DNA from 3 places in the Paractinoplanes abujensis genome. Region 3 is predicted to be linked to each of the others. Evidence: riboswitches for the same ligand, from Rfam matches in the RefSeq annotation. Region 3 holds a riboswitch; each other region holds the start of a gene.
What was found. Region 3 has a riboswitch for S-adenosylmethionine ahead of BKA14_RS12335 (GNAT family N-acetyltransferase). Riboswitches for the same ligand answer to the same signal wherever they lie in the genome.
Positions count from the first base shown of each region.

Region 1: it holds a riboswitch for S-adenosylmethionine, as region 3 does, so the genes downstream of both, BKA14_RS40775 (aminotransferase class V-fold PLP-dependent enzyme) here and BKA14_RS12335 (GNAT family N-acetyltransferase) in region 3, are expected to answer to the same signal.
Region 2: it holds a riboswitch for S-adenosylmethionine, as region 3 does, so the genes downstream of both, thrC (threonine synthase) here and BKA14_RS12335 (GNAT family N-acetyltransferase) in region 3, are expected to answer to the same signal.

Region 1 covers NZ_JACHMF010000001.1:8,833,169-8,840,646, reverse strand. Annotated here, with positions in the region: gene BKA14_RS40800 (hypothetical protein) at 1-51, opposite strand, end outside; gene BKA14_RS40795 (hypothetical protein) at 56-373, opposite strand; gene BKA14_RS40790 (gamma-glutamyltransferase) at 563-2,179, shown strand; gene BKA14_RS40785 (DUF4240 domain-containing protein) at 2,428-2,916, opposite strand; gene BKA14_RS40780 (NUDIX hydrolase) at 2,944-3,384, opposite strand; gene BKA14_RS40775 (aminotransferase class V-fold PLP-dependent enzyme) at 3,381-4,529, opposite strand; SAM riboswitch class IV at 4,545-4,661, opposite strand; gene BKA14_RS40770 (DUF1684 domain-containing protein) at 4,720-5,520, shown strand; gene BKA14_RS40765 (NAD-dependent epimerase/dehydratase family protein) at 5,490-6,341, opposite strand; gene BKA14_RS40760 (MarR family winged helix-turn-helix transcriptional regulator) at 6,352-6,816, opposite strand; gene BKA14_RS40755 (LLM class flavin-dependent oxidoreductase) at 6,892-7,478, shown strand, end outside.
Region 2 covers NZ_JACHMF010000001.1:7,263,652-7,271,129, forward strand. Annotated here, with positions in the region: gene BKA14_RS33250 (AAA family ATPase) at 1-1,672, opposite strand, end outside; gene BKA14_RS33255 (alpha/beta fold hydrolase) at 1,788-4,541, shown strand; gene BKA14_RS33260 (ABC transporter permease) at 4,538-5,404, shown strand; SAM riboswitch class I at 5,485-5,607, shown strand; gene thrC (threonine synthase) at 5,619-6,902, shown strand; gene BKA14_RS33270 (GNAT family N-acetyltransferase) at 7,172-7,478, shown strand, end outside.
Region 3 covers NZ_JACHMF010000001.1:2,756,079-2,763,556, reverse strand. Annotated here, with positions in the region: gene BKA14_RS12360 (DUF1593 domain-containing protein) at 1-784, shown strand, start outside; gene BKA14_RS12355 (hypothetical protein) at 835-1,629, opposite strand; gene BKA14_RS12350 (hypothetical protein) at 1,675-1,830, opposite strand; gene BKA14_RS12345 (hypothetical protein) at 1,921-2,313, opposite strand; gene BKA14_RS12340 (50S ribosomal protein L11 methyltransferase) at 2,310-2,951, opposite strand; gene BKA14_RS12335 (GNAT family N-acetyltransferase) at 2,948-3,586, opposite strand; SAM riboswitch class IV at 3,599-3,712, opposite strand; gene BKA14_RS12330 (PPOX class F420-dependent oxidoreductase) at 3,804-4,208, shown strand; gene BKA14_RS12325 (TFIIB-type zinc ribbon-containing protein) at 4,573-5,046, shown strand; gene BKA14_RS12320 (BON domain-containing protein) at 5,123-5,599, opposite strand; gene mnhG (monovalent cation/H(+) antiporter subunit G) at 5,611-5,952, opposite strand; gene BKA14_RS45010 (MrpF/PhaF family protein) at 5,949-6,416, opposite strand; gene BKA14_RS12305 (Na+/H+ antiporter subunit E) at 6,413-6,949, opposite strand; gene BKA14_RS12300 (Na+/H+ antiporter subunit D) at 6,946-7,478, opposite strand, start outside.

The DNA.
Region 1 (7,478 bases), 6.1 Mb from region 3:
GAGCAGGCGCCCGGTGTCGGCGTCGAGCAGCCCCGGCAACGTGATCGTCATCGAGTCACTCCCACGGCTTTCCGACGCCCCGGACACGCTCGGCGATGTCCTGGTCCACGGCGACGAAGTCCCCGGCCGCCGTCCGCAGGTCGTGGCCGAACTCGCGCACCAGCTGCCCGAGCCCGTCGACTGTGACCTCCCAGGCCCGCGCGGTCACGGCCAGCATCACGTCACACATGACGGCGCCCTCGACGGCTCCCCTGCCCTCGTACTCCCAGGTCCGGATCTCGCCGGCCACGGCGACGAGCCGCTCCCCCACCCCGTCGACCGCCTGCCCCATCGCCCGCACCTCCAGCGCGTCGATGCTGGTCATGTCATCCATCGATCAACCACCGTTCCGTTGATGTCGACTGCGGCTATCCCCACACGCCCCCCGCGCGCGGGCCGGTTCAGCCGACGCGCCGGTTGGTTCTGCAGGCGGCCGCTCTTGCCCCCGGCGCACGGGCCGGTTCCGCCGGCGGCCGCTCTTGCCCCCGCGCGCGCGGACCGGTTCGGTCGTAGGGTCGCCGGTATGCCTGTCGCGATCGCCGCGCCCCACCCGGCCGCCGTCGACGCCGCACGCGAGGTGGTCGCGGCCGGGGGCAACGCCTTCGACGCGGCCCTGGCGGCGGCCGCGGCCCTGACGGTCGCCTACCCCCACCAGTGCTCGGTGGGCGGCGACCTGGTCGCCATGGTGCGTCCGGCCCGTTCCCCCGTACGGGCGGTCCTCTCCATCGGCGCGGCGGCGCGCGCGGTCGACGTGACGGCCCTGGGCGACACGATGCCGCAGAGCGGCCCGCAGACGGTGACCGTGCCCGGCGTGGTCGCGGGGTGGGCCGCCGTGCACGAACTCGGGGCCCGCCTCCCCCTCGACCGCCTGCTGGCCTTCGCGGTGCGGCTCGCCTCCGCGGGCGTCGACCTGGCCCCGGGCCTGCGGGCGGCCGTGGAGAGGCGGATCGACGTCATCCGGGCCGATCCGGGACTGTCCGCGATCATGCTGCGCCCCCGGCTCGTGCAGCCGGCCCTGGCGCAGACCCTGGCCGCGATCGGGCGTGACTGGCGGTCTTTCTACACGGGACCGATCGTGGCCGGGGTGCGGGCGCTGGGCAGTCCGCTGACCGCCGCGGATTTCGCCGAGCACGCCGCGGAGGTCGGCGACCCCCTGCGTACGGTGGCCGGGGACGTCACCTGGCACGCCGCGCCACCGCCGGTGCAGGGCGCGACGTTCCTCGCGATCGTGGGCTCGCCGGCCCTGATCGCCGACAGCCACCGCGCCCAGGCCGCCCGCAACGCGCTGCTCGGCGATCCTCGCGGCGGCCCGATCTCCCTCGACGGGCTGCTTCTCCGGGGGCCGCAGGCTGATCCGCCTCTCCGGGGGCCGGAGGCTGATCCGCTTCTCCGAGCGCCCGAGGCTGGTCCGCCTCTCCGGGGGCCGCAGGCTGATCCGCTTCTCCGAGCGCCCGAGGCTGATCCGCCTCTCCGAGCGCCGGAGGCTGATCCGCCGGACGCCCGTACGGCGGGGCTGCCCGAGCCGGCCGGTGACACGGTGGCGGTGACAGCGGTCGACGACGAGGGCAATGCCGTCACTCTGATCCAGAGTGTCTTCGAGAGCTTCGGGGCCGGCCTGCTGGACCCGGCGACCGGGGTGGTGCTGCACAACCGGGGCTCCTCGTTCAGTCTCGACCCGTCGCATCCCGCCTACCTCCGGCCCGGCCTGCGTCCGCCGCACACGTTGTGCCCGGCCATCGCCACCACCGGAGAGAGCGTGGTCGCGCTCGGCTGCCAGGGCGGCCGGGCCCAGCCGTGGATCCTGGCCCAGCTGGCCCCCGACGTCCTGTCGGCCCCCGACCCCGGCGAACTGGCGGCGCGTCCACGGTGGATCGTCCGCGGCGACGACTTGATCCTCGAGCCGGGCCTGCCCGCCGACGCCTTTGCTCCGCGGGCCTCGACCGTGCCGACCGCGCCCGACGCCTTTGCTCCGCGGGCCTCGACCGTGCCGACCGCGCCCGACGCCTTTGCTCTGCGGATCTCGACCGTGCCGGCCCTGCACGACGACGCCGGCCACGTCCAGCTGTCCCGCCTGCGCCACGGTGTGCTTGACGCCGGAAGCGACCCCCGCGCCGACGGCCTCGCCGCGGTGCTTCCCTGACCGGATCCGTCCGCCACAGGCTCCACTCCCTCGCGGCGACCCTGGTGAGGGGTCGCCGGTGGTCCGGCATCAGCAGCTGCCGGACCACGCGACCTCGCACGACAGCCACCCCCTCCCCGGGGCGACTGCGCCCCGCCGCCCACAGCACCGGCAGCGGAGACGCGGATTGCTCCGCGACACCTAGTCATGTGAGCCCTAGGCATGGGTCAACTATGGCATGGCTCACGGAGCCCCGTCAACGTTCAGCTTCAGCGGCCCGGTGGCTCACTCGTGCCGCCGCGGTTCAGCAGACGGGCCACGCCGACAGCAGCACGAATCCACAGTGGCGGTTCAGACCCCGCCCACCCCTCGGCATTGCTGCCCGACTCGTAGTCGTACGGAGCCTCATGCGTCCACGGCAGTCCGGTTTTCCGCTCGTAGGCCGTCGACGCCACAGACAGCAGGTGCTCAGCCTCGCGGGTGGCATACCGGCGCAGTTTCCGAGGCTCGGCGAGCACTTCCTCGTACGCCGAAGGCCCGTCCGCCACAACAGCGCAGCGCACGTAAAGAAACCAGTCCCCCCGGGCCCGCGCGGCCCTGGCGTGCGGATAAGTGTCGATGGCATACAACAATGCCGCCAGCCGGTCCTCGAAACCGTATATGGCGGAGACTTCACGTCGGGCCAGTTCGTCGACGACGCGCCCGAATTCGCGGTCGTCCCCGAGGGTGATCAGCTGCCAGAAGTCGCCGGGTTCCATTCCACGATTGTCCCGTGAGGACAATTTTCACAACAATGCGGTCAGTGGCGCCCGGATGCTGGGTGGAAACACATTCAGCGGCTCGAAGTCGGCCGGGGTGGCCCACAGCAATTCGAAACTGTTGAGCGGCCCGTTCTCGACGGCCTCGGGCCCGGACAGCACGGGCGTGCCCTCGACGTCGGTCATGAGGAAATAGACAGCCCGGCGTTTGGCGTGCCGGCCCGACCACAGTTGACGCTCGATCCGTGCCGTCATCGTGGTCTCCTCGGTCAGCTCGCGCAGGACGGCTTCCTCGAACGACTCCCCGGGCTCGACACTCCCGCCCGGCAGCACGGCGTAGTGGTGACCCGCGCAGGCCAGGGCCCCGCGCGGGCACATCACGCACGGCCGGGGCCGCTGCAGGTAACGCTTCATCAGCAGGACGCGGCCCTCGGAGATCACGACGGCCACGGCGCGCGGTTGAGTCATGGGAACAGAATGCCGCACAGCCGGTCGATGTCGTCGTGGGTGGTGCCCAAGCCGAAGCTCACGCGCAGCAGGCCGCCGGTTCCGCAGTCGCCGCCACCGCCGAGGCGCCGCACCAGCGGGTGGGCGCAGAACATTCCCGCCCGGACGCCGATGCCGTGTTCACGCCCCAGCCGATCGGCGACGCCGACCGCGTCGGGCAGGGCGTACGAGACGATGCCGACGCGCGGCTGCCGTCCGCCGAAGAGGGTGACACCGTCGGGGAGCGAAGCGAGCAGCGAACGCTCATGGTCGTCCAGCTCGGCGCGATCGGCCTGCATCAGCGCCTCGCATACGGCGGCCAGAGCGACAGCTCCGATCAGGTTGGGGGTGCCGCCTTCGTGCCGCGCGGGTCCGGTGGCCCAGGTGACGTCGTGGTCGCCGACGGACAGGCTGGCGCCGCCGCCGCGCAGGTACGGTTCGGCCGCGTCCAGCCAATCGCTCCGCCCGGCCAGCACGCCCGCCCCGAACGGCGCGTACAGCTTGTGCCCGGAGAAGGCGACATAGTCCGTGCCCAGTTCGCTCAGGTTCACCGGCCGGTGCGGCGCCAGCTGAGCGGCATCGAGCAGAACCCTTCCCCCGTACGAGTGAGCCACGTCGGCCAGTTCCCGCACCGGCCAGATCTCCCCCGTCACATTGCTCGCGCCGGTCACGGCGAGCAGCGCGGGACCCCGTACGGACTCGAAAGCGGCCCGCACCGCCCGGACCGCCGCGTCGGGATCGGCCGGCGCGGGCAGGCGCACGGGTGACGGCCAGGGCAGCAGGTTGGCGTGGTGCTCGCCGTCGAACACGATCGTCGTGGTGCCCTCGGGCAGCGCGCGGGCCAGCAGGTTGAGCGAGTCCGTCGTGTTGCGCGTGAAGATGACGCTGTCGCCGTCGCGGGCGCCCACGAACTCGGCCACGGTGTCGCGGGCCCGCTCGTATTCGAGCGTCGACCGCTGCGACCGCAGCCCCGCGCCGCGGTGCACGCTGCCGTAATACGGGAGCAGATCCCGTACGGCGTCGGCCGCGGCCCGGACAGCGGGCGCCGAGGCCGCGTAGTCGAGGTGAACGAAACGTTGCCCGCCCACGGTCAGGTCGGCGCCGACGACATCGAGACGGTCAGACACAGCAAGGCCTCCGGAGGCTCGCGCTTGCCTGCGCCCGGCCGGGCGCAGACCTGGTCCTCACCCGGGGCACCCCATCGCGAACGCAAGGGTTGCCGGCCAGCAAGCCGGGGCTACGCGCTGGCACTCATGACCTTCCGAAGAGGCTAGCATCACGTAACTCCTATCGGTCAAGTAGGCATAGGCTGAACGCATGGACGAGCAGCTTTGGGCCGAGTGGCACGCCGAGCACGAGCGCACCCTCGCCGACCCGCATGGATTCCTGGCCGTCACCAGCCTCAACTTCCTCACCGCGACCCCGCAGCGCTTTCCCGACGCCCCCGGCGAGTGGAGCACCGGCCCGGCCGGCCCGGTCGTCACGCTGGCCCCCGGCGAGTCACTCACCGTCGACGGCACGGAGGTCACCGGCCGCCACGAGTTCGGCGTCCTCCCCGAACGCGGCGGCCGCAACGCCACCGCCGGCGACGCCGTCATCGAAGTGGCCAAGCGCGGCGGTTTCGACATCGTCCGCCCCCGCCACCCCGGCAATGCGCTGCGCACCCGGTTCCGCGGCACCCCCACGTACGAGCCCACCGACAAGTGGCAGCTGACCGGCCGCTACGTTCCCTTCGACACCCCGCAGGACGTCACGGTGGGCGCCGCCGTGGAGGGTTTGGAACACATCTACGAGTCCCCCGGCGTCGTCGAGTTCGAGGCCCTGGGCACCCCGCTCTCCCTCACAGTCTTCAACGGCCGCACCCCGGGATCGTTCTTCGCCCTGTTCACCGACGAGACGTCGGGCATCACCACGTACGCGGCCAACCGCAGCCTGGCCATCGCCGAGCCGGCCTCCGACGGCACAGTCACCCTCGACTTCAACCGCGCCACCAACCTGCCCTGCGCCTACACCGACTTCGCCACGTGCCCCCTGCCCCCGGCGGAGAACAAACTCCCCGTCCCCGTCGAGGCCGGCGAGAAAATCCCCTACGAACGCCAGCTGAACGCGGGCTCGTAGCCGAGCAGGCGGCGGGCCTTGTCGATGGAGAGCAGGGTCTCGTGTTCGGTGAGGTCTTTCTTGAGGGGCAGGTCGGGGAAGACCTCAGCCGCCAGGGCGGTGCTGGGCCGGGCCATCACCGTGTCGGCGTTGGCGATCACGAAGATCTCGACACCCGGCTTCCCGTACGCCAGGGACAGCCGGACGGCTTGGGCCCCGTCGCGGGCGTCGATGTAACCCCACGCGTTCCAGCTGCGGTGGTGCGGATCGGCGTCGTACGAGGGGAAGTCCTGGTAGTCGCCGGGTTCCATCACGTTGGAGAAGCGCAGGCCGACCATGGTCAGCGTGGGGTCCCAGCGGCAGAACTGGGCCGCCATCTGCTCCTCGAGGTGCTTGGCCAGCGAGTACGAGGAGTTGGGGCGGGCCGGGTACTCCTCGTCGGCCGGCAGGTACGGCGGCGGCGTGGTCTCGAAGGGCAGGCCGAGCACGGTTTCGCTGGACGCCCACACGACGGTCTTGATGCCGGCCGTACGGGCGGCGGCGAAGACGTTGTACGTCACCGTGATGTTGTTGTGGAACGTGGCCGCGTTGGGGAGCAGGCCGGGGGCGGGGATCGCGGCCAGGTGCACCACGGCGTCGATCTTGTCGTAGCGGTCGTCGACGGCGGTCAGCACGGAGACCGCCTGGCCGAAGTCTGACAAATCGACACGCGTGTAGGACGCCGCCGACGGCGGACCCGGCGCCAGGTCGAGGTTCACCACGTCGTTGCCGTGGTCGAGCAGGTCCTTGACGACGGCGCGGCCGAGTTTGCCGCTGCCTCCGGTCACCGCGATACGAGCCATGCCGACCTTTCTACCCCCGTACGAGATGGGCACGCAGGGCGGCCGCGATCTCGCCCGCCGCCGCGAGCTGTTCGGGGGTCAGCGCGTCGACGAAGAGTTCGCGGATGTCGCGCAGATGCGGCCGGGTCGCCGCCTGGAACGCGGCCAGCCCTTCCGGGGTGAGCACCACCTCGTGACCCCGGCTGTCGGTGGCGCACTCCTCGCGGCGGATCAGCCCGCGCTTCTCCATCCGGCCCAGGTGGTGCGACAACCGGCTGCGCTCCCAGCTGATCGCGGCGGCCAGCTCGGACGAGCGCAGCCGCTGCCCGGTGGCTTCGCTGAGCGCGAGCAGCACCGCGTAGTCCCCCGGCGAGAGCTGGGACGTCTGCTGCAGGCGGGCCGTCAGCTCGGCCCGCACCAGGTCCCCCGTCTCCAGGAAGTCACGCCAGACCCGGAGCTCGTCCCGGGTGGGAAATCGCCGTGTGCCAGCGCTCACAACTCCACCTCCTGTGATTGACGTGTCAATAGTAGCGGGCATAATTGACACGTCAATCAGCTTGAGAGGGTCATGATGACGGAACTCACGTTCGGCCTCGACACGTTCGGCGACAGGCCGGAGGACGACAAGGGCAATCTGCTTTCGCACGGCGACGCCATCCGGCAGGTCGTCGACGAGGCCGTGCTCGCCGACGAGCTGGGCGTCGACGTGATCGCGCTGGGCGAGCACCACCGGCCGGAGTATGCGATCTCCACCCCCGAGACCGTGCTCGCGGGCATCGCGGGCCGGACCAAGCGCATCCACCTGGCGTCCGGCGTCACGGTGCTGAGCTCCGACGACCCCGTACGGGTGTTCCAGCGCTTCGCGACCGTGGACGCCCTGTCGAACGGACGCGCCGAGGTCATCCTGGGCCGCGGGTCCTTCACCGAGTCGTTCCCGCTGTTCGGCTACGACATGGCCGACTACGACAAGCTGTTCGAGGAGAAGATCGAGCTCTTCGTCCAGCTGCTCGACGAGAAGCCGGTGACCTGGAGCGGCACGACCCGCGCGCCGCTGGTCGACGCCGACGTGTTCCCCAAGACCGACTCCGGCCGGCTGACGACGTGGGTCGGTGTGGGCGGCTCCCCGCAGTCCGTGGTCCGTGCGGCCCGTTACAACCT
Region 2 (7,478 bases), 4.5 Mb from region 3:
CGGCCTCGCGGGCCCGGCGGAACAACTCGCGGACGGCCCGTTCGCTGTCACCCACCCACTTGCTGAGCAGCTCGGCCCCCTTGACCGAGAGCACGTTGGCCTTGCCGGTGCCCGCGATCGCCTTGACCAGGAACGTCTTGCCGCAGCCGGGCGGGCCGTAGAGCAGCACGCCGCGCGGGGGCGAGACACCGAGCCGGGCGAACGTGTCGGGGTAGTTCAGCGGCCACAGCACCGACTCGGTCAGCACCTGTTTGACCTCGACCATGTCGCCGACCTCGTCGAGGGTCACCGCGGCCACCTCGAGCGTGGACTCGGCCATCGACGTCGGGCGGACCACGTCGAGCGCGGCCTCGAAGTCGGCCATGGCCACGGTCGGCTTCTCGACGTCGTCGTTCTTCTGCCGCAGCGCGGCTCGCACACCGGCCTCGCGGGCCAGGGCGCCCAGGTCGGCCGCGACAAAACCGGGGGTCCGCCCGGCGATCTCGTCCAGCCGTACGTCCTCGGCCAGCTGCAGGCTGCGGGTCAGCACGCCCAGCTGCTCGCGGCGCATGGCCGCGTCGGGCAGCGGCACGGCGAGCTGGGTGGCCAGCAGGTGCGGCGCGCGCAGCGACGTGTCGACCGACTCGGGCCGGCTCGTCGTGGCGATCACCGCGATCCCGGCCCGCACGGTCTCCTCGACCACCTGGTGGAAGATCACGCTGATCGGGCCGGGGTCCTCGCGCGGGGCCAGCGCGTCGGCGTCCGAGAAGAGCAGCACCGTCGCCCCGCCCGAGCGGGCCTCGCGGGCCAGCTCGCGCAGCCGGGCCGCGGCCGACTGGTTGGTCAGCGCGGCGATCTCGGGCGCCCAGACCGGCACCACCCGCGCCCCGACCTGCGCGGCGACCGCCCGCACCAGGGCCGACTTGCCGGAGCCGGCCGGCCCGGTGATCAGCACGCCCAGCGAGACCTCGGTGCCCAGCCGTTCCAGCACCTCTTTGTGGTTGAAGCCGAGGTCGAGCAGCTCCTCCAGCTCCTTGGCCTGGGCCCGCATGCCGGGCAGGTCGTCCAGGCTGGGCGGCGGCACCTCGGGGTCGGTGGCCGCGGGCTCCTGCGGCCGCGCGGACGGGCCGGGCACCGGCGACGAGGCCGGACCGTCCTGCCAGCCCACCACGGTGTCCATGGTGACCAGCACGCCGTCGGTCTCGATCACGGTCAGCAGCGCGGTGTTCCACTGATAGCCGAGCCGGTTGCGCAGGCTCTGGCCGACGTCGGGGCCGCCGACCGGCATCAGTTCCTGCGGGCGCAGCGAGACGTTGTCGCCCTCGGTGACCACCTTGCCCAGCAGGGCCAGCCGCAGCATCTCGGGCGAGACCAGGGCCACCACGTCGGCCGCGCCGGCCAGCGTGACGTGCCGAGCCGCCACCGCCGGCTCGACGCACACGGTGACCCGGCCGCCGTCGCGCAGCCCCAGGTTGCCCAGGGTCAGGTCGTCGGCGTAGAGGAACTCGCGGCTCGCCCCGGGCTGGGCCTTGGCCGCGAGCGCCGCCGTGGTGCGGGTGGCGCTCAGCCGTACGGGATCGCCCGCGTTGATCGACAGCGCGGTCATGACGTCGGGGTGCAGCCGCACGATGCCGCGGCGGTCGTCGAGCCCGGTCGGCCGTAGCGTCGCGGTCAGCGTCAGTTCGTCAGTCACGCGTGCAGGCCCCTGTCGTCAGCGTCCGTCCTGATCCCATCGTCCACGCTATCGTCCGCGGGCTCCTGAGAGGTTTCACAGGCATCGCTCAGACGCCTCCGGCTAGCGTTCAGGCATGTCTTGGACCAGCCGGCTGCCCCGGCCCACCCGGCGCCGGATTGTCGCCGCCTCGGTCGTCGTCGTGCTGGTGGCCGCCCTCGTGGGCTGGGCCGCGTGGCCCGAGCGCGCGGCCTGGACGACGCAGGACGAGATGGTCACGGTGCAGACCGGCCCCGAGCGTAACGAGAACGTCACCCTCGACACCCGGCTCTACCTGCCCCGCGACCGCGACGGCAAGGTGCCCGCGGTGCTGCTGGCGCACGGCTTCGGCGGCACCAAGGAGGCGCTCAGCGACGACGCCGAGTCGCTCGCCGGGCGCGGCTACGCGGTGCTCACCTACACCGCCGAGGGCTTCGGGCGCAGCGGCGGCCAGATCCACCTGAACAGTCCCGACTACGAGATCCACGACGCCCAGGGCCTGCTCGACTGGCTGGCCGGCCGGCCCGAGATCCAGCTCGACGCGGCCGGCGACCCCCGGGTGGGTGTGGTCGGCGGGTCCTACGGCGGGGCCCTCGCGCTCATGCTGGCCGGGCAGGACCAGCGGGTCGACGCGATCGTCCCCTCGATCACGTGGAACGACCTGAGCACCGTCTTCCTGCCGCAGTCGGCCGACACCGCAGCCACCGGCGTCTTCAAGAAAGGCTGGGCCGGCGTCTTCTTCGGCAACGGGGGCGCGGTGCCCGCGGCCGGCGCAGAGTCGCAGGTGCCGGTCGGGCTCAACGTCGACCCGGCCTGCGGGCGGTTCGCGGCCGACGTCTGCCGGGCCTACCTCGACGTCGCCACCAGCGGAAACCCCTCCCAGGCGACGATCGATCGGCTGCGTGAGTCGAGTCCGGCCCCGACCCTGAGCAAGATCAAGGCACCCACGCTGCTCATCCAGGGCGCGGTCGACACGCTCTTCCCGCTCAGCGACGCCGACGCCAACGCGCGGGGGATCGCCGCGACCGGCACCCCGGTCAAGGTCGCCTGGTTCACCGGCGGGCACGACGGCGGCGCGGGCCCGCAGACGGATCAGGACAGGGTGAAGTTCCTGACCGCGCAGTGGCTCGACCACTACGTCAAGGGCGAGGGCGAGGCGCCGTCCGGCGACTTCACGTATTCGCGGGTGGCCGGGTTCAGCGCGCTCGACCGCGGGCTCGTGACCAACGGCTACTCCGACGACGCGTACCCGGGCCTGGGCGGAACCGGCACGACCAGCGTGACCCTGCAGGGCCCGGCGCAGCCGATCGCCAACCCGCCGAACGGCAACCCGGGCGCGCTCTCGTCGCTGCCGGGCACGGGCGGGCGCCTCAGCGAACTGCTCTCCGGGGTCGCCGCCGACATCCCCGGCCAGCACGCGACCTTCGAATCGGCTCCGGTGAGCAAGGCGATCGACGTGGCCGGGTCGCCCACCGTCCGGCTGCGGGTCGCCTCGACGAGCGGGGAAGCCACCCTCTTCGTCAAGCTCTACGACGTCGACCAGTCGGGGGCCGAGACGCTGAGCGCCGGCCTGGTCGCCCCGGTGCGGCTCACCGGCCTGCCCGCGGCGCTGGAGGACTCGGAGGTGCACACGGTCCGGCTGCCCGCGATCGTGCGTCAGATCGACGCCGGTCACACCGTACGGGTCGTGGTGGCCACCACCGACCAGGCGTTCCTCTCCCCGGCGGAGCCGGCCCTCTACAGCGTTCAGGTCGGCACGGAGCTGCAGCTGCCGACAGTGGTCGGTGAGCCCATCGCCAACCCGCAGACGATCTGGCGGTACGTGCTGGCCGGCCTGCTCGTGGCGATCGCGCTGGGGCTGGCCGTGCTGCTGCTCGTACGGCGGCGCAAGCTGCGGCGGCGGCACACCCCCACCGATCCCGAGCACGCCGACACCCCGCTGGTCGTGCAGGGGCTGCGCAAGGCGTACGGGGACGGCTTCGTCGCGGTCGAGGAGATCAGCTTCACCGTGCGGCGGGGGCAGGTGGTCGGCCTGCTCGGGCCCAACGGCGCCGGCAAGACCACGACGCTGCGGGTGCTGATGGGCCTGACCATGCCGACGGCGGGCGAGGCCCTGGTGTTCGGGCACAAGCTGGTGCCCGGCTCGCCGGTGCTGTCGCGGGTCGGCGCGCTGGTCGAGGGGCCGGGCTTCCTGCCCCACCTGACCGGGCTGGAGAACCTTGAGGCGTACTGGAAAGCCACCGGACGCCCGTGGGCGGACGCCCGCTTCGACGAGGCGCTCGAGATCGCCGGGCTGGGTGAGTCGGTCCACCGGCGTACGAAGAAATACAGCCACGGCATGCGGCAGCGGCTCGCCATCGCCCAGGCCATGCTGGGCCTGCCCGAGCTGCTGGTGCTCGACGAACCGACCGACGGGCTCGACCCGCCGCAGATCGCCGAGATGCGCCGGGTGCTCAAGCGGTACGCCACCGACGGGCGGGCCGTGCTGGTCAGCAGCCACCTGCTGGCCGAGGTCGAGCAGACCTGCACGCACGCCGTCGTGGTCAACAAGGGCCGCATCGTCGCGTCCGGTCCGGTCGAGGAGATCGTCGGCGACTCCCCGTCGGTGCAGCTGGAGGTGTCCGACGTGCCGGCCGCCGAGCGGGTGCTGGACGAGCTGGGCGTGCGCTCGGTGCTGCCCGACGGGCCGTCCGGGCTGATCGTCGAGATGAACGGCACGCCCCGCTCCGAGGTGGTGGCGTCGCTGGTCCGGGCGGGCGTCGCGGTCGACCGGGTGGTGCCGCGGCGCCGCCTCGAGGACGCCTTCCTCGCCCTGGTCGGCGAGAACTCGCGGGGAAGTGGAGACCGATGAGCGTTGATGTGAGTGCCGGCGCGACCGGCTACCGGCCGTCGCGCACCCTGCCGGTCTGGGCCGAGGTGCGGCGGCAGGCCTCGCGCCGGCGCACCCAGCTCGGGCTGGGCTTCATGGCGGTGCTGCCGCTGATCATCCTGATCGCCTTCGAGTTCGACAGCGGCGGCGACGAGGACGGCGACGGCGGCGCCTTCGGCAGCCTGGTCGACCTGGCCACCTCGGGCGGGCTCAACTTCGCGCTGTTCTGCCTGGCTGTGTCGGCCGGATTCCTGCTGGTCGTGGTGGTTGCGCTCTTCTGCGGCGACACGGTGGCCAGCGAGGCCAGCTGGGGCAGCCTGCGCTACCTGCTGGCGGTGCCGGTCCCGCGGGCCCGGCTGCTCGCGGTCAAGCTGATGGTGGCGCTGGCCTACTCGGCGGTGGCGCTGCTCGTGCTGACCGGGGTCGGGCTGCTCGCGGGCACCCTGCGCTACGGCTGGCACCCGCTGGGCAGCACGATCGCGGCCGAGATCGCGCCCGGCGCAGGTCTGCTGCGGCTGCTCGGGATCGCCGGCTATTTGGCCGTCACCATGCTGGTCGTGGCCGGGCTGGCGTTCTTGCTGGGCACCCTGACCGACGCCCCGCTGGGCGCGGTCGGCGGCGCGGTGATGATCTGGATCCTGTCCAGCATCCTCGACCAGATCACGGCGCTCGGGGTGATCCGCAACGCGCTGCCCACGCATTACAGCGACGCCTGGATGGGCCTGCTCTCCACTCCCGTGCAGACGGACGACCTGGTCAAGGGGGCCATCAGCGCCGTCATCTACGCCACCGTGTGCTGGGGTGTCGCGTTCTGGCGCTTCACCCGGAAGGACATCACCTCGTAGCAGGGGTCTGTCTCACACCTTCGGATCGCGCGTGCCGAAACGCGGGATCCCGTCGTAAGGTGTTGGAAACACAACTGAATACCTCATCCAGAGGGGCAGAGGGATACGGCCCTGTGAAGCCCCGGCAACCACCGTGCAGTCTCGACGACGAGGCCGCGCGCGGCAGGTGCTAATTCCGTCCCCGACCTGGGGAAAGATGAGAGGGAAGGCCTCGATGACGTCTACCGTCAACGCACCCGCTGCTATCTCCGCCTCGCCCGCCAAGGGTCTCGTGTGCCGTGCCTGCGGAGCGGAATACCCGCTGATCGCCCAGCACGCCTGTTACGAGTGTTTCGGCCCGCTCGAGGTGGCCTACGACGCCGACCTCCTCGCGCGGGTCACCCGTGAGCAGATCGAAGCCGGCCCGCAGAACATCTGGCGCTACGCCGGCCTGCTGCCCGCCGGTCAGGACCCGGCGACCCGGGTCACCCTCGACCCCGGCCTGACCCCGCTGGTCAGCGCGCCCGCCCTGGCCGCCGCGGTCGGACTGCGGGCGCCGCTGTGGGTCAAGGACGACTCGGCCAACCCGACCCACTCGTTCAAGGACCGCGTGGTCTCGGTCGCGCTGACCGCGGCCCGGGGCCTCGGCTTCACCCGCTTCGCCTGTGCCTCCACCGGCAACCTGGCCAACTCGGTGGCCGCGCACGCCGCTCGCGCCGGGGCGCCCAGCATCGTCTTCATCCCGTACGACCTGGAGCAGGGCAAGGTCGTCACGACCGCGGTCTACGGCGGCGACCTGGTGGCCATCGAGGGCTCCTACGACGACGTCAACCGGCTCTGCGGTGAGCTGGTCGAGACCGACGAGTTCGAGGACACCGCGTTCGTCAACGTCAACGTCCGGCCGTTCTACGCCGAGGGCTCGAAGACCCTGGGCTACGAGGTCGCCGAGCAGCTCGGCTGGCGCATCCCGGCTCAGGTGGTCATCCCGATGGCTTCCGGCGAGCTGCTGACCAAGGTCGACAAGGCGTTCGCGGAGCTGGTCGAGATCGGGCTGTGCGAGGCGCCCGAGGACGGCTGGACGGTCTTCGGCGCGCAGTCGGCCGGCTGCAACCCGATCGCCACGGCGCTGCAGAGCGGCACCGACGAGATCACCCCGGTCAAGCCGACCGGCATCGCGAAGTCGCTCAACATCGGCGACCCGGCCGCCGGGGCGTACGCGATCGAGGCCGTCCGGCGCACCGGTGGCTGGATGGACTACGCCGACGACGACGAGATCCGGGCCGGCATCCGGCTGCTGGCCGAGACCACCGGTGTCTTCGCCGAGACCGCGGGCGGCACGACCGTGGCCGTGCTCAAGAAGCTCGTCGAGAGCGGCAAGCTCGACCCCGAGAAGGAGACGGTCGTCTACAACACCGGCGAGGGTCTCAAGACGTTGGACGCGATCTCGGAACTGGTCGGACCGACCCACCGGATCAAGCCGTCGCTCAAGGGCGCCCGCGAGGCCGGCCTCCTGGGATGATGACGGTGAGTAACTGACCGTCCGGCGTCAAGTGAGAATTCCATCCCGCGAGGACTTGCGCCGGGTTACCGGGATCGGCAAGATGCTCTCTGCGGGAGGGCGCGGCGCCGTACGCGGCCCCTCACCTTCGAGCTTGGCGACAATCTCTCGAGGGGCCCAACGACCCAGCGCCGGAGGCGTTGTGCGTCCGTTCTCCCGACCAACTTCCGTCCCGTGACGGCGCGATAAATCGCTCGCGTTCATGGCCGCCGCCCGCAAGGGTGGCGGCCATGCGTGTATCTGCCGGTCCTCTGACGTCTTACGAGATCGTCTACGACATTGCGAGCGTTACAGCACATCACGACTGTCCGGACATTCCCTTTTCGATCCGGCGAAACTTCCTCAAGACCTTCGACAATCCGCCACCGGGCGCGCTCATCGAGCGCTATCTGGGCTACCTCGACGACAAGCCGGTCGGCTATCTCGAGCTCAACTTCCCCCAACTCGACAATTTGGACATTGTCGAGCTGGACCTGCTTGTGCTGCCTGAGCATCGACGTCACGGCGTGGGCCGCGCCCTCTATGACCTGGCGGTCG
Region 3 (7,478 bases):
CAACAACGACGGCCAGGGCAACGTACGGGGGCTGCCCGCGGACCGGGCCTACTTCACCGGCGACTGGATCCGGCGGAACATCCAGATCGGGCCGTGGGGTTCGCTCTACCGCTCGTGGCTCGACGGGCAGACCACCCCCGGCGACCCGCTCGACGTGTTCGGCGACCCGGTCAAGGCGCCCGGCGGCTGGTGCAAACCGATGAGCCCGTACGACTTCCTGTCCGAAGGCGACAACGTCGTGTTCAACCAGCTTCTCCGTACGGGCCTGCAGAACCCGGCCGCCCCGGCGATCGGGGGCTGGGGCGGCCGGGCCTACCAGGTGTCGGCGTCGCCCGACCTGTGGCGGCTCGTCCCCACCGAGAAGGACGCGACCGGCGCCGACGTGGCCGACCTGACCACGCTGCGCTGGGCGGGCGCGGCCCAGAACGACTTCGCGGCCCGCATCCAGTGGACGCTGACGCCACGCTGGTCACGGGCCAACCACCCGCCGTCGGTGCGGATCGCCGCCGGTGACACGGTGCCAGCCCGGCCCGGAGCGACCGTGTCGCTGGGCGCGAAACTGTCCGACCCGGACGGCCGCAAGGTGACCGCCTCGTGGTGGCAGTACCGCGAGGAGGGCACCTATCCCGGGGCTGTCGCCGTGACGGGTCGGGGCTCGTCGGCGTCGGTCAAGATCCCGGCGGACGCGCGGCCCGGCCAGACGATCTCGGTGATCCTGCAGGGCACCGATAGCGGGACGTTCCCGCTGACCCGCTACGACCGGGTGGTCATCCGGGTGGTGTGAGCAGTGAATGTGGGTGCTGCCCCGGCTTTCCGGCCGGGGCAGCGCTGTGCCTACCAGCCGCCCTGGAAGAAGGCCAGCAGGGCGGGGGCGGGGTCGGCGGCCGTGGTCGCGTTGGCCGTGACCACCACCCCCATGACGAGGGCCAGGGTCAGCGTCACGCCCGCGATCACCTTGTGCCCGGCTCGGGAGGATCCGCGCGCTGGGTTGTGCCCGGCTGGCGACGACCCGCGCGCTGGTTTGTGCCCGGCTCGGGAGGGTCCGCGCCACAGCAGGACGCTCGTGGCCAGCAGGATCAGCACGGCGACGCCCGCGATGGGCACCATGACCGCGTGATACCAGCCGAAGTCGCTGACCATCGGCTCCAACGACGCCGGCATCGGAGCACCCGAACTGAGCACCGCGCTCAGCTCGCGCCCGGCCGCGGCCAACGTCGGCTCCCCGGCCATCGGCAGCAGCGACGACAGCGGCGCCAGCATGCCCTGCACGTTGGCCATCACGGCCGCCGCGGCCACCACGGCCAGCCCCGACACCCCCGCCGCGACCAGCTTGCGGCTGCGCCAGAGCGGAACGGCCAGGGCCACCAGCGTCCCCAGCAGCAGCGCCGAGATCACGCCCTTCACCACGTGGAAGGCGAACCAGTAGTCGACAAGCCGCTGCAGGCCCGCGTCGAGCTGCCCGCCACCGGCCCGCCAGTAGTCGGCGAACCCCTGTTGGGTGGCCTGCACAAGCTGCCCGTGACTGGTCGGGCCGGCACCCGTCCAGGCCGCCGCCACCACGGGCGGCAGCATCACAAAGGCCACCACCAGCGCGGCCGCGAGCACTCCGAGAAATCTTCTGTCCCACATCGCCGGCACGGTAGCCAGCGCGTTCACTAGGTCTTTCGGCTGCGCCTACGCCTTTCGGCCGGGCCGGCGCGTGTCGGTGAACCAAACCGCGAACGCCGCCCCCAGCAAGACGGCAGGCCACCCCACCACCCCGATCAGCACGATCAGCAGGGCGACAGCCAGGAACGCGGCCCTGACCACAACCACCGACGGAAGCCTCATCCACCCATCGTCCGCTGTCGACCGTTCGCCCGGCACCGAATCGTGACACCCCGCACGATGTGGTGCTTGTCGCTTTCCGCCCGGCTCCGATCAGGGCCGCTCGTAGCCGCACTCCTCGTGGAGCCAGCGGTCCAGGTAGGCGGCAACCGCACCCGGGACGGGGGAGCCGAGCACCTCGAGCCATTCGGTGGCGGCCCGGCGCATGTGCCGGACCGCGGCCGCGCCCTGGTCCGGTGCTCCGCGGCCGGGGGCGTCCATCTCGTCGGTGAGCGAACCCCAGATCCAGCTCAGGGCGGCCGGGAAGTCGGCGATGGGCTCGCCCGCCGGGGCCGCGCCCAAGGCCCGTCCGGCCAGCCCGGCGAAGTCCAAGCCGGCCTCGTACGTCGCGTCGGGGTCGCCGGCCGCCAGGACCAAGCGGGCCTGCGCGGCAGCGGCGGCCAGAAAGCCCGGCGGACCGGACTCCGGGTAGTAGCCGGCTTTCACGGCCGGGAGCCTGCCGTCGAGACGGGGGTGCGGCGCAGCTCCCAGACGCTGACCGGGGCCTCCGGTCCGGTCAGCGGGTGCCAGGCCCGGTGCATCGGCAGGGTGGCGGTGAGCACCCGGCGACGCGACACGGCCGGCACCGAGCGGATCGGCAGAGTGTCGGCGGCGGTGGTGCGTACGGTGGCCGCTCTGGTGTGCCTCAGCACGAGGCGCAGCGTGTCGAGGCCGTCGGCGCCACCACCCACGTGCAGGTGGCGCTGGTCGGGCTCGACCGCCTCCAGGGTGGACGCGGGGCGCTGCGGCGGATTGACGGCGAGCAGGTCGGCGTCGAGCTCGTCCAGCTCGCGGAAGTCGAGGCGAAGGACCTCCACGGGCTGCACACCCAGGGTCTCGGCCACGTTGCGCCGGGTCAGCTCGACCGCGGCGGGATCGGAGTCGATCGCGATCACGTGCCGGGCGCCGGCCCGCAACGCCGCGATGGTGATCAGGCCGGCGCCGCAGCCCGCATCGATCACCGTACGGTCGCCGCAGTCCTGCAACGCGGCCGCGAGCAGCGCCGAGAACCGGGAAGGCGCGTGGACGCCGGGCGCCAGGGGCAGCGTGCGGCCGAACTCGAACCAGGACCGCCAGTCCCTCATCGCGCTGAGTCCTTGCGCTGCCCCGTCCTGGCGGCCAGCCGTTGCCGCAGGTGGGCGCGGCAGGCGGGCCATTCCGGGGCGATGACCGAAAAGATCGCCGAGTCGCGCAACCGGCCCTCCTCACCCGGCACCCACGACCGTGACCAGCGGCGCAGGACGCCCTCGAAGGTCGCGCCGGTCGCCGCGATCGCCGCCCGGGAACGAACGTTGCGCGCGTCGGTCTTGAGATCGACCCGCTCGACGCGCCAGTTGTCGAAGGCGTTCGCGAACAGCAGCAGCTTCGCCTCGGTGTTGATGCCGGTGCCCTGCGCCGCGGCGGCCAGCCAGGTGAAGCCGACCTCGATCGCATACAGGTCACCGGTTTCGGGGCGGCGGCGCGGATCCCAGTACGCGGTGGCTCCGACGGCCCGGCCCGTGTCCAGCGCGATCTGCGCATACGGAGTCATGGTCCCCTGGGCCGCCCGCCCGAGCTGCTGGTCGATGTAGTCGTCCACCTCGCCGGGCTGCGGCACCCAGGTCCAGCCGAACGACCCACGATCACCGGCGGCCGCCGCGGCCAGGTCGGCCGCGTGCGCGGGGGTCAGCGGCTCGAGCCGTACGAGGGAACCTTCAAGGACAGGCCGGGGCAGAGTCACAGCGCACTCCCGAGTCGTGGTTTGCCCGGCACGCTGCGCGCCGGACCTGGTCATCACCCGGAGCACCCACCCACCACAGGGGGTTGCCGGCCAGCGAGCCGGGGCTTGACGCTGGCACTCGTGACCCGTCGGACCATAGCAGTCCCACGCCGACGCGAATATTCGGCCACCCGCCGACGAACCCACAATGCCCATAGGTTGGGTAGAGTGTGCGACCGTGACGTCTGAAACCCGGATCATCCCCGACGAGCTCCTCGACCTGCTGGAGCGGCCCCTGATCGGTCACCTCGCCACCGTGCGCGACAACGGTACGCCGCAGGTCAACCCGATGTGGTTCAGCTGGGACGGTCAGTTCCTGCGCTTCACGCACACCAACTTCCGCCGCAAGTTCCGCAACGTCACGGCCAACCCCGCCGTCTCCCTCTCGATCGTCGACCCGGCCGACCCGTATCGCTATATCGAAGTACGAGGCGTCGTGGAACGCATCGACCCCGACCCGAACGGCGACTTCTTCGTCGAGCTGGCCGAGCGTTACGACGCTCCGTTCGGCACCAAGCCCCCGACCGACGCCCCGGACCGCGTCATCTTCGTGGTCCGCCCAACAGCCATCGGAAAGCGCTGACGCCGGCTCGGTATCCGCCTGTGCCCCGCGCACCTGCCTGGCGCCGCTCGCACCCGCCCGCGCCAGGCGCACCCGCCCGGCACCCGGCGCACCCGCCCGCGCCAGGCGCGCCCGCCCGGCACCCGGCGCGCCCGCCCGGCACCCGGCGCGCCCGCCCGGCACCCGGCGCGCCCGCCCGCGCCAGGCGCGCCCGCCCGGTGCCGCTCGCACCCGCTGAGCCCGCGGCCCCACTCGGCCATCCGAGGTATCCGCTCAGTCGGCCTCCCCCGCCCAAGCCCGTCCTGCCAACGAGTCGTCGTCGCGGGCCTACCGGTCGGCGTTAATCAGGTCGCCCTGTCGGTGGCGGGGTGGATAGCGTCGCGGGGTGAGGCGCTATCGCTATGTGGGGCCGGCGGACATCCAGGAGTCGGCCGGCCGCGTGGAGCCGGTCCGTCTCGACGCCGCGGGACGGCTCCCGGACGAGCCGCTGACGTTCGTCGTCGGGGTCGACGGGTGGCTCAAACTGGCGCCGCGCCGGAGTGAACACGTCGTTCTGGCCGATGGGCAGGACGTGCTGGCGGCCGGTGAGATGACATTCGACGGCGAGCGGCGGGTGGTCGAGGTGTCGAACCAGTCGACCGGCTACTGCCCGGACCCGGACTGCTGGCCGGCCGTGGCCGCGGCACTCGACCGTCTCGGCACAGCCCACCCCGGCGGCTTCACTCATGAGCTGACCTTCCGGCGCTGCCCGGATTGCGGCGAGCGCAACATCGTGCGCGACGGTGACTTCACATGCGCGTTGTGCGGCGGCGATCTGCCGACGGCGTGGAATTTCAGTTCGGTGCCAGATCAACCGTGACATGCAGACCCCCGCCGATGCGGCGCTGTGGTGGGGCGCCGCGGCGCGACGCGGGGTGGCGCGAGGAGGGAGGCGGTCAGCGTTTGCGGCGGCGGAGCAGGACGTCGGCGGCCCAGGCCAGGAGGCCGACGCCGAAGAGGGCGGCCAGCCAGCCGGCTACCTCGATCAGGACGATGGTGGCCGTCACGGTCAGCATGACCATGCGAGCGACCACCGCGGCCGGGGAGCCGCGGCGGGTGCTGCGGGCCGGGGACGTGGCCAGGTGGGCTGCCAGCTCGCCGAACTGGCGGGCCTCGCGCAGACGGGTCTCACCGTCGGTGATGCGGAGGACGTCGCACAGGTCGCGCGGGCCGGCAACCTCGCGGACCGCCGAGATCAGGGCGTCGTGGACCTCGCGGCTCTCGACCCGGCCGGTCAGGATGGCCACGCCGTTCTGGACCTGGACGGCCACCGGCTGGCGGCGGAAGCGGTCGTCCGCCGCCAAGGACTCGGCTATGCGGCGGGCCAGGGCGGCGTCGGGTCCATCGGGTGGTGGCATGCCGAACAGCTCCATGCTGAACCCCCTCACCGTTTGTCGTCGGCGGTGCGGAGTTCGTCGACGACCAGCAGGTCCTCGCGGGCCAGTCCGGCGCGGTAGCCGGCGCGCCCGATCATGTGGGCCGCGACCGGGGCTGTGGCCATGCTGAACACGGCGACCAGCAGCAGCGTCGTGATGTCGACGGCGTCGCGCAGCCGCAGCGCGCAGCCGGTCAGCACCAGCAACAGGCCGAGCACTTGGGGCTTGGTGGCCGCATGCATGCGGGACAGCAGGTCGGGGAAGCGCATCAGGGCGACCCCGGCGGACAGGCCGAGCAGGGCGCCGACGATCAGGCAGACGCCGGCGGCGACGTCGAGGACGCCGTTCATCGGGAACCTCCTTCGCTGGTGCGCTCGACGGCCGTCAGATCGTCGCGACCGGCCGCGAGACCGTTGGGATCGACCCCGAGACCGTCGCGCCCGGAGGCGAGGCCGCTGAGAGCGTTGCGATCGGCCCGGCCGGAGCGGTCCGAGGGGTCGGAGCCGTCGGAGCCGTCGGTGCGGCCGGCGGCGTGCGACGCCCCGGCCTCAGCCGCCGGGTTACGCCGGATGGCGAAACGGGCCACACTGACCGCCCCCGTGAAGCCCAGAACGGACAGCACCGCGAGCACCGGCAGCACGGTGGCGTCGCGGGAGAAGGCCGCCTCCGTGGCCAGCGCCGACACGATGACGGCGAGCAGCACGTCGGTGGCGACGATCCGGTCGAGCACCGACGGCCCCCGCACGATGCGGATCAGCGTGAGCCCCGCACCGATGGCGAGCAGCGTGGTGACGATCACGGCGACGACTGTCATGCGGGGACCTCCGAGATGACGCGACGCTCAGCGGCCGAGCCGAACGCGCGGATGATCCGGCCCTCCAGTTCGAGCACGTCCTGCCGGAAGTGTTCGACGGAGGGCGGGTCGGAGACGCCCAGCACGTGCACGTAGAGGATGCCGCGTTTGCGGTCCACGTCGACGATCAGGCTTCCGGGCACGAGCGACAACGCCTCCGCGGTCAGGGTCAGGTTGAGGTCGGACGGGCAGCGCAGCGGCACGGCGATCACCGCGCTGCGTGGTGTGTGCCCGAAACGGAACGCCAGCGACGCCACTTGCGCGCTGGCCAGCACCATGTCGCGCAGGAAGCGCACGGTGAAGCGGAGGACGCCGTACGGGTGGATCCGCCCGGCGTAGGTGACGGGCGGCAACGGGAACACGATCAGCACCACGACCGCCACCACCAGACCGCCCACAAGGGTCAGCGGCGTGAACGAGCCCCACAGCAGCACCCAGATCACGGTCAGCCCGAGCGCCGCCACGCAGCGGTCGCGCCATCGGCCGTTGGTCACGGGTTCTCCCCTCCGAAGACGGACTGCACGTAGGCCGTGCGTTCCTGCAGTGACGCGGCGGCCTGGTCGCCCACCTCGAACAGCGGTCCGGCCACGAACGTCAGGGCGGCACCGAAGACGACCAGTGCCAGCGTGGGCGCCACCATCAGGGCCGGGAGCCGCCCGGACGGCATCGACGTGGGCGGTGTACGCCAGAACGCCAGGTTCCACACGCGCGCCACCGCGTACAGGGTCAGCAGGCTCGTCAGGATGCCGCCGGCGACGAGCATCCAGGCCAGCACGCCGCCGTCGGCCACGCCCGCCTGCACGAGGCCGAGTTTGCCGATGAACCCGGAGAACGGCGGGATGCCGGCCAGGTTGAGCGCGGGCACCAGGAACAGCACGGCGAGCACGGGGGAGAGCTTGGCCAGCCCGCCCAGCTTGTCCAGGGCGGTGCTGCCGCCGCGATGTTCGATCAGCCCGGCCGCCAGGAACAGCGTGGTCTGGATGGTGATGTGGTGGACCACGTAGAAGATCGCGCTGGACAACC